Regions from separate parts of the Janthinobacterium sp. GW821-FHT03C10 genome, predicted to be linked through region 3. Evidence: predicted binding sites of a transcription regulator. Region 3 holds the regulator's gene; each other region holds the start of a gene.
What was found. Region 3 encodes LexA, which represses DNA repair genes until DNA is damaged. Its sites were predicted from a motif close to ACTGTATNNNNATACAGT; they were not measured.
Positions count from the first base shown of each region.

Region 1: dinB (DNA polymerase IV) is a predicted target of LexA. The motif match lies at 1,154-1,171, and genes of this name have one in related genera.
Region 2: imuA (translesion DNA synthesis-associated protein ImuA) is a predicted target of LexA. The motif match lies at 1,395-1,412, and genes of this name have one in related genera.

Region 1 covers NZ_JBWKUN010000011.1:127,333-130,611, reverse strand. The annotation lists gene dinB (DNA polymerase IV) at 1-1,124, opposite strand, end outside; gene AC07VH_RS27760 (S9 family peptidase) at 1,287-3,279, shown strand, end outside.
Region 2 covers NZ_JBWKUN010000013.1:31,696-34,974, forward strand. The annotation lists gene AC07VH_RS28860 (PspA/IM30 family protein) at 1-626, opposite strand, end outside; gene imuA (translesion DNA synthesis-associated protein ImuA) at 1,451-2,194, shown strand; gene AC07VH_RS28870 (Y-family DNA polymerase) at 2,127-3,279, shown strand, end outside.
Region 3 covers NZ_JBWKUN010000007.1:15,856-19,134, reverse strand. The annotation lists gene purF (amidophosphoribosyltransferase) at 1-242, shown strand, start outside; gene AC07VH_RS22135 (cystathionine gamma-synthase family protein) at 286-1,527, shown strand; gene lexA (transcriptional repressor LexA) at 1,593-2,228, opposite strand; gene rpsF (30S ribosomal protein S6) at 2,504-2,890, shown strand; gene priB (primosomal replication protein N) at 2,911-3,210, shown strand; gene rpsR (30S ribosomal protein S18) at 3,236-3,279, shown strand, end outside.

The DNA of each region.
Region 1 (3,279 bases), on a different contig from region 3:
GACAAGGTCGAGATGCGCACGCCCAGCAGGCGGATTTTCTTGTCAAATGGCACGCGCCGCAAACAGTCGCGGCTGGCGCGCAGGATGGCGGCGGCGTCCGCCGTGGCGCTGGGCAGGGTGATGTCGCGCGTCACCGTGCTGAAATCCTCGAAGCGCAGCTTGATGCCCACCGTGCGCCCCGCCAGCGACTGCTTGTCGAGGTCGCCCGCCACGCGCGTGCACAGGCTTTCCAGCTTTTCCGACAGGGTGGCGCGGTCGCGCACCACCTGCAAGTCGCGCTCGAACGTCGTTTCGCGGCTGACGGACTTGGTTTCCCGGCTCGTCTGTACGGGCCGCTCGTCGATGCCCAGCGCCGCCTGGCGCAGCCAGCCCGTGTACAGGTCGCCGAACTGCGTGCGCAGCATGGCCATGTCGGCCCGCGCCAGCTCGCCGATGGTGACAATGCCCAAGGCTTCCAGCTTGGCCGTCGCCTTCGGGCCGATGCCATTGATCTTTTTCGCCGGCAAGGGCCAGACCCGCATTTCGACATCCTCGGGCGACAAAATGGTCAGACCGTCGGGTTTTTCCAGGTCGGAACAGATTTTCGCCAGCAATTTGTTCGGCGCCAGGCCGATCGAGCACGACAGGCCCGTCGCCTCGAACACGGCTGCCTTCAGGCGCGCCGCCATGGCCGGCGCCTGCTCGCCATGTTCGGTCAGGTCGACATAGATTTCATCGATGCCCACGTTCTGGATGATGGGGGCAAGATTGGCCACGGCTTGCTTGAAGCGGGCCGAATAGTCGCGGTAAGCCTCGAAATCGGCGGGCAGCAGGATGCTGTCGGGCGCCAGTTTCGCCGCTTTCATGATGCCCATGGCGGAAAACACGCCGAACGCGCGCGCCGCATAGGTCGAGGTGGTGACGACGCCGCGCCCCACATAGTCGCGCATGCGCGCGAATTGCAGCGTGCCGTCTTCCTGCAGCACGGGCTGCTGCAGCCGGCCGCCGCCGATCACCACCGGCTCGCCGCGCAATTCGGGATATTTCAGCAATTCCACGGACGCGAAGAAGGCGTCCATGTCCAGGTGGGCTATCCAGCGGCGGGCGGCAGGCGGCTCGGGAAGTGGGGAGGCAGATGTGGTCAAGGGCACCTCGCGGCGGAATGCAGTTAAATACTGTTGTTATATACAGTATCGCTGGAAATGCCCGTGGATGCAAGCGCCGCGCCGTGTTGACTGAAATCATGATTGGCTTTTCTATTTAGCAAGAATAGAATTGCTGCACAACAACGAACCGAAGGAGTTGCCTTGTCCACCGCACATCACGCCTTGCGCCGCATTGCCGCCTGCTCATCCATCCTGCCGGCCCTGCTGCTGTCCACGCTGGCGCCATCCGCGCTGGCCGCCGACGCCACCACCACCGCTGCCACTCTGTCCGCGCCCATCGCCGCCAAGACGGCCTGGCAGGAAACGCGCCACGGCACCGTCGTCACGGACGACTACCGCTGGCTGCAAAAAAAGACCGATCCTGCCGTGATCGACTACCTGAATGCGGAAAACGCCTACACGGCCGCCGTCACGGCCCCGATCCAGCCGCTGGCTGACAAGGTGTATGCGGAAGTCAAGGGACGCATGCAGGAAGTGGACCTGTCCGTGCCTGCGCGCCAGGGCAACTTTTACTATTACACGCGCGTGGAAGCGGGCAAGCAATATCCGATTCACTGCCGCCGCCCCGTCGGCGCCGGCGGCGCCTACGATGCGCAGGCGTTTGAAGAAATCCTGCTGGACCAGAATCAATTGGCCGAAGGCCACAAATTCTTTGCCGTGCGCGCCTTCAGCGTCAGCCCGAATGAACAGTTGCTGGCCTACACCACCGACACAACGGGTTTCCGCCAGTACGAGCTGCATGTCAAGGATTTGAAAACGGGCAAATTGCTCACGGACAGCATGCCGCGCGTGACGTCCGTGGCCTGGGCGGCGGACAATGCCACCCTGATGCTGGCGCAGGAAGACGCCACCACCAAGCGCTCGGACCGCGTGTTCCGCCTGGCCCTGGGCGGCGCGCCGCAACAGGTCTACCACGAGCCGGTGGAACAGTTCGCCATCCATGTGGACCGCACGCACGACAGGCAGTTCTTCGTGCTCACTTCGGGCAGCACGGATACGAGCGAAGTGCTGCTGCTGCCAACGAGCAAGCCGCAAGGCAGTTTCCAGAGCGTGCTGAAACGCGAGAAGGGCCACCGCTACGGCGTCGAGCACCGCGACGGCCAGCTGTACATTCTCACCAACAAGGATGCGAAGAATTTCCGCGTCGTCAGCGCGCCCCTGTCCGCGCCGCAGCCGAAGAACTGGAAGCCCGTCGTACCGCACAACAAGGATGCCGTGATCCAGTCCATCGACGCCTTCCAGGGCTATCTGGTGGTGATGGAAAAGGCGCGTGCCTTGAACCGCGCGCGCATCTTTGATTTTGCGCAAAAGAACTGGAAGACGGTGCAGTTCGACGACCCCGTCTACCTGGCCACGGCCGTCGGCACGCCGGAGTTTTCGGCCACGCAATTTCGCATGTCGTACCAGTCGCCTGTCACGCCGCCCACCATCATCGATGTCAGCATGAAGGATGGCCAGCGCACGGTACTGAAGCAGCAGGAAATCGTCGGCGGCTTTGACGGCAGCCGCTACACCACGCAGCGCCTGTGGGTGAAAGCGCGCGATGGCGTGCAAGTGCCGCTGTGGGTCGTCTACAAGAAGGGCGTCAAGCTCGACGGTTCCGCGCCGCTGCTGCTGTACTCGTACGGTTCGTATGGCATCTCGACGGAAGCCACTTTTTCCATCAGCCGCATCAGCCTGCTGGAGCGGGGCGTCATCTATGCGCAAGCGCATATCCGCGGCGGCACCGACATGGGCGAAGCGTGGCATGAAGACGGCATGCTGATGAAGAAGAAAAACACCTTCCATGACTTCATCGACAGCGCCGACTACCTGGTGCGCGAAAAATGGACGAGCCCGAACCGCCTGATCATCCAGGGCGGCAGCGCCGGCGGCTTGCTGATGGGCGCCGTCGTCAACATGCGCCCCGAACTGTTCCACGCCGTGCACGCGGCCGTGCCCTTCGTCGACGTGATGAACACCATGATGGACGCCAGCCTGCCGCTGACCACGGGAGAGTACCTGGAATGGGGCGACCCGAACCAGAAGGCGGCCTACGACTACATGCTCAGCTACTCGCCGTACGACAACATTGCGCGCAAGAATTACCCGGCCATGCTGGTGACGACGGGCCTGAACGACAGCCAGGTCATGT
Region 2 (3,279 bases), on a different contig from region 3:
GAATCGCGGCGGCGAATATCTGCAAGATGCCGTTCAGGATGGACGGCCGCGCGCGCACTCGCCATGTCGCTCAGGGCAGCAGCTGTCGCCGCCTGACGATCGACCTTGCGATCGAGCGCCTCGAAATCTACGCCGGGGTTCTGGCCGACATTGCCGATGGTGCGCGCCGCATTGGTTTTGGCCTTGGCAACCTTGCTGCGCGCTTCAAGCAGGGTGGCGGCCGTATCGCGCTGTTGCTTCTGCATGCGCAGCTCGGCAAGCTGTTGGTTCAGCACGGTGAGCGACGGTGCCAGGTCGTTGGCGTTCTTCTCATACGCCTGCGCGCGCTCCTCCGCCAGCACCTGGTTATTGATCGCACCCAGAGCCTCCTCGCGGCGGCCGTCGTTGGCCGCCGTGCGGGCAACTTCGTCCCACTTGTTTGCGTCCTTCAAGGCGGTTTGATGGTCCTTTCTCATCAGGCGCAATTCGGCATCGACGGCAGCTATGCTGTCCTCCGCCTTGCCGATCTGTTGCTCCAGTTCGCGCACGCCCTGACGCGCCATGCGTCCGACATCACTATTGTTATCGACGACATCATGCAGCACGCCGGTCAGTTGTATCCAGATTTTTTTCAGCAATCCAAACATGTCGATTCCCCCTAATAACGAGCATCTGTACTTCGCTATAGTTGCATCCAATGTGCATCCATAGCGAATCCATCGTGCATCCCACTATCTGCAAAGTCAATCCTCAATCCTGTAAAAACAATGCTCTTTGCGATGGATCAAGGCTCACTTTCTCGTGAGAAATCTAAGGACGTGAAACCGTAGCGGAAGGGAGATGAAAATGAGGGTGGAGCTTGCGACGCAGGCATGGCACGGTTGGCATCCGTGCGCCCAGATAGGGGATGGACCAGGCATGGAACGATGGTGAGCCTTTGAAAAGTAGTTTTATTGAGTATTTTCCTCAAACTGGGCACTGATTTCGAAACATACCTGCGGCAAATTCTCCGACCAGGCCAACAGCCAGGAGGTTGGCCTTGGCGACACTTACCGACTTTAGGAACGCTCCAAATATCCGGCCACTCATCTTGGGCTCAAACCCAGTTCTGTTATCCGCCCAGAACGATTTTCCGATTCAAAATGCGGGCTTTGGCCCTATAGGCGCATAACCACCAGAACTGCATTGATAGTCCCACCCACAGTGCTCAGAACAAACCAAAATGGTCAGGTTGTGTTCTCGAACATTCTTGTAGCGCGCCGCACCACACCGAGGGCACTTGCAGCTCGAACTGAAGTTTGCGCAGCAACAAATATGAAATGATGCTTCCCTATTTACTCTCTTGCACCATCGCAACTATTAGTTTCAATTCAAGAAATTCATGGACCTTGCAGTTTTTGACGTTCTCAGCCTATACTGTGTTTATGTACAGTAGTTTGAGACTAATCAATAACCTCGCTCGCCAGTCGCCATGCTTTCACCGCCCCTTCAACGCACCAGCACCACCGCATTGGCCAATAGCGCCCTGCTGCGTGACGTCTGGCGGGCAAGTGAACTGAGTCGAGGAACAAGCAGCACCGTCACTACCGGTCACAGCGCCTTGGATCGCGAGCTTCCGGGCAACGGTTGGCCGCAATCGACCTTCACGGAGTTGCTAGTTCAGCAAGCTGGTATCGGGGAAATGCACTTGTTACGGCCAGTGCTGGCGCAATTGTCGCAACAACGTCGGATCGCCCTGGTGCAGCCGCCGTACTTGCCCAACTCCGCCGCCTGCAAGTTCATGGACCTGAGCTGCGCGAACCTGCTCTGGATACGCGCCCCCAGCACCGCCGATGCGCTCTGGTCCACGGAGCAGATCCTGCGCAATGGCAGCTGCGGTGCGGTATTGCTGTGGCAGACGAATATCCGCGACGAAGCACTGCGGCGCCTCAATCTGGCGGCACAGACCACCGAGACGTTCTTCTGGCTGGTCCGGCCGATGAGCGCAGCGGCAGATGCGTCACCAGCGCCGTTGCGCCTGGCATTGCGCCCTGCCGCCGGTGGCATTTCCACTCACATTGTTAAACGGCGTGGCCCACATCATGAGGCGCCACTCTTTATCCCGCTGGCTGACATGCCGGCCCGTCAACGATTTTTGGACGATCAAAATGCGGTTCTGGTTCAGCGTACACCTCCCACTGTTGCCTCTCGAATGCCTCAGGCCGCGCTGGTGTGAGCCGGGGCCGTATGCGGTGGTCGACAAGGGCCGCATTATCACGGTCTCGCAACAAGCCTATGCCGAAGGCGTGCGTATCGGCATGCGCCCTGGCGGCGTGGCGGCTGTCTCGCCAGATACCGTGATCCTGGAGCGTAATGTTGAGCGTGAATTGATCACCAGCAATGCCATCGCGCTCGCCCTCCTCCAGTTCACCCCGGAAGTGGCGCATGCCGGCGACTTCAGCCTGCTGCTGGACGTGACCGCCAGCTTGCGCCTATTTAACGGACGCGCCGCCATCAGCCGGCGCATTCGCGCTGCCCTGCAAGCGCTTGGGGTGACTTCACAACTCGGCACGGCGCCGACGGCCATGGGGGCCTGGCTGCTGTCGCGCTGGCAGCCCGCCAAACGCCAGATCATTCTGCGGCGCACCGTGCACATGCGCTCACTCGAGCGCCAGCTCGATCGCATGCCCTGCGCGTATCTGCCCGGCACGGCAAATCACCTGGAGTGGCTCACCGACATTGGTGCTGATCGTCTGGCGGCGCTACGGCGCCTGCCCCGCCCTGGCATTCAACGCAGGATGAACAAGCAAGTGCTCGATGAGCTCGACCGTGCCTATGGGCTCGCTCCTGAACTGTTTGCATGGATCGCCATCCCCGAGACCTTCTCTGCGCGCATCGAAACCTTTGACCGGATCGAACACGCTGATGCCCTGCTGGACGGCGCCACTGGCCTGCTGCAGCAATTTGTCGGCTGGCTGGTCGCGCGCCAGCAGGCGGTGAGCGTTTTTGTTCTGCTGCTGGAGCATGAGCGCGGCAAGACTGCGATCCCGCCCACGCCGATCGAGATCGGATTGGCGGAGCCGACCTGGCGCGATGAACACCTGATACGGCTGCTGAAGGAGCGCCTGGCGCGCACGGAACTGGTTGCCCCGGTCATCGCCCTGCGCCTGGAAGCGCGCCTGCTCACCGCGATGGCGCCACCGACACAAGACCTGTTTCCCGACCCGGGCGGCAACCCCGCCGACTATAAGCGCCTACTGGAATTACTCAGTGCCCGTCTTGGCAGCGACAACGTCCTCTCGCCTGTCGAGCATCATGACC
Region 3 (3,279 bases):
AAATCACGGCCGATTACCTGGTCTACCAGGATATCGGCGCCCTGAAGCAGGCGATCGCCGACGTCAACCCGGCCCTGGTCAACTTCGAGGCTTCGTGTTTCGACGGCGTCTACGTGACGGGCGACGTGTCGCAGGAATACCTGGACCGCCTGGAATATGCGCGCCACCATCCGAAGGCGGCGGCGCCCGAAGATACGCCGCGTTCCCAGCTGAACCTGAACCTGGCCACGACAGAAGCGTAATTATCTTGCCCGGCTAGCGCCGGGCTTTTTTTGCTCCGCGATCATGAACGATAAAAAAAACTACGGCTTTACCACCACCATCCTGCATAACGACCGCCGCAAGGGCATCGAGCACGGCTCCCTGCACAAGCCCGTGCACACTTCCGTCGCGTTCGGCTATGGCGATGCGCGCCAGCTCGCTTCCGTGTTCCAGGGCAAGGAGCCGGGCTTCCGCTATGGCCGCCAGGGCAACCCGACCGTGTCCGCGCTGGAAGACAAGGTCAACCAGATGGAAGATGGCGTGGCCACCCTGTGCTTCGCCACCGGCATGGGCGCCATCGGCGCCGTGGTGCAGTCGCTGCTGCGCGCGGGCGACCATGTGGTGTCGTCGGCCTTTTTGTTTGGCAACACCAACAGCCTGTGGCAAACGGTGACGGGGCAGGGCATCGATGTATCGTTCGTCGACGCCACCGAGGTGGCCAACGTGGCGGCCGCCATCACGCCGGCCACGCGCATCGTGTTCGTGGAAACCATCGCCAATCCGCGCACGCAGATCGCCGACCTGGCAAAGATCGGCGAGTTGTGCCGCGAGAAGGGCATCTTGTACATCGTCGACAACACCATGACGACGCCGTATCTGTTCCGCCCGAAAGCCGTGGGCGCGGGCCTGGTGGTCAATGCCTTGACGAAATCCATCGGCGGCCACGGCAATGCGCTGGGCGGCAGCTTGACGGACACGGGCGTGTTCGACTGGACGCAGTATCCGAACATCTTTGAGAACTACAAGAAGGCGGCGCCGGCGCAATGGGGTATCGCGCAAATCCGCGCCAAGGCCTTGCGCGACTTCGGCGCCTCGCTGGGGCCGGAAGCGGCGCACCATATCGCCGTCGGCGCGGAAACCATGGCCTTGCGCATGGACCGCACCTGCTCGAACGCCCTGGCCCTGGCCACCATGCTGGCCGCCGATCCGCGCGTGGCGGCCGTGCATTACCCGGGTCTGGCGTCGCACCCGCAGCATGCGCTGGCGAGCGACCTGTTCCGCAGCTATGGCTCCCTGTTCAGCTTTGAACTCAAGGATGGCATCGACTGCTTCGATTTCCTCAATCGTTTGAATTTGGCCATTCCCGCGAGCAACCTCGGCGACACGCGCACCCTGGTCATTCCCGTCGCCCACACGATCTTCTATGAGATGGGTGCCGAGCGGCGTGCCAGCATGGGTATCGCCGAATCGCTGATCCGCGTCTCCGTCGGCATCGAGGACGAGGTGGATCTGCTCGAGGATTTCCGCCAGGCACTCGATGTATAAGTCGCCGGATAAATGAAAAGGGCCGCAACAGTCATGCTGTTGCGGCCCTTTTTTCGTGCAGTCGTTTAATGCCAGCTGCGCATGAGTCCGACGGCCAGCCCTTCCAGGGCGAATTCATCTTCCGGCGATACGGTGATGACCTTGAAGTCGGGATTTTCCGGGAACAGTTCGATCACGGAACCCGTCTTCTTGTAGCGCTTGACGGTGACTTCGTCGCCGATGCGGGCGACGACGATCTGGCCGTTCTTGGCGCTGTCGACCTTCTTGACGGCCAGTAAATCGCCATCCATGATGCCGGCGTCGCGCATGGACCAGCCGCGCACCTTCAGCAGGAAGTCGGGCTTGGCCGAAAACAGGGCCGGGTCCACGTTGTAGCTCGCTTCCAGGTTTTCCTGTGCCAGGATGGGCGAGCCTGCCGCCACGCGGCCGATCAGGGGCAGCGACATCAGCAGCGCTGCCGGCACTTTCGATGGCAGGGCTTCAGCCGCCGCGCCGATCAGGCGGATGCCGCGCGAGGTGCCGGGCGAAATCTCGATGGCGCCCTTGCGGGCCAGGGCCTGCAAATGCTCTTCGGCCGCGTTGGCCGATTTGAAACCCAGTTCATTGGCGATTTCGGCACGGGTGGGAGGAAAGCCCGTGTTTTCAATCGCGTCCTTGATCAGGTTCAGGATTTGTTCTTGTCGTGCTGTCAGCTTGATCATGAGCGGTGGGTGCATACTGAAATGCTGTCTATATGAACAGACTGTATTTTTGTACAGTATCGCCCACTATGCAAGGGGATTTGCGTGTTTTCGGCGAATTTCGCAAGAAATACTTGTCCATGGGCGGAAAGCGCGTTCGCGCGCGGTCTTTTCGGGCGCTGGCGCAAGCAATGATTGAAACGTTTGCAAAAGGCGGTTATAATCTTCGGCTGACCTTCCCACACCCGTCTTGACGCCGGGGTGGGCGATTATCAATCCGACCTGAAGGAGTTTGCATGCGTCATTATGAAATAGTCTTTATCGTCCATCCGGACCAAAGCGAGCAAGTGCCCGCGATGATCGAACGCTACAAAGCCAGCGTAACCACCCGCGGCGGTTCGGTTCACCGCGTGGAAGATTGGGGCCGCCGCCAAATGGCTTACTCGATCCAAAAGCTGCCTAAAGCACACTACATCTGCCTGAACATCGAATGCGACAACGAGACCCTGGTCGAGTTGGAAACAGCATTCAAATTCAATGATGCCGTGTTGCGTCACCTGACCGTTAAAATGAAGAAAGCTGAAACAGCTCCTTCGCCGATGATGAAATCGGTACAACGCGAAGACGCGGCCAAAAGCCACCGCACCGAAGCACCAGCAGCCGCTCCAGCCGCAGCCGCTTAATTTTTGACCAGGATCGTGCGCTGAACCAGCTACAAGTCACCGCCATCATTGCCGAGCGCGAAATATTGCGCTATACCCCGGCAGGGCTGCCGATTGTGAATGCAGTATTGCAACACAGTTCGCAGCAGATGGAAGCAGGGATTGCCCGTTTGACCGAGTTTGATGTTGCCGCGCTAGCCGCTGGCGAAATTTCAGGCCGGTTCAGTCAGGCAAGCTTGGGCGGGGTGTATCAGTTCACGGGTTTCCTGGCCAGGAAGAGCCGCAACAGCAAGAGTTTGGTGTTTCACATCATTGATTTTAGTGCAGTCATTCCCGACTAGCGCATTTTAGATACAGGAGCCTGACATGGCATTCGGTAAAAAGTTCGACAAAAATAAGCTCAAGCTTAA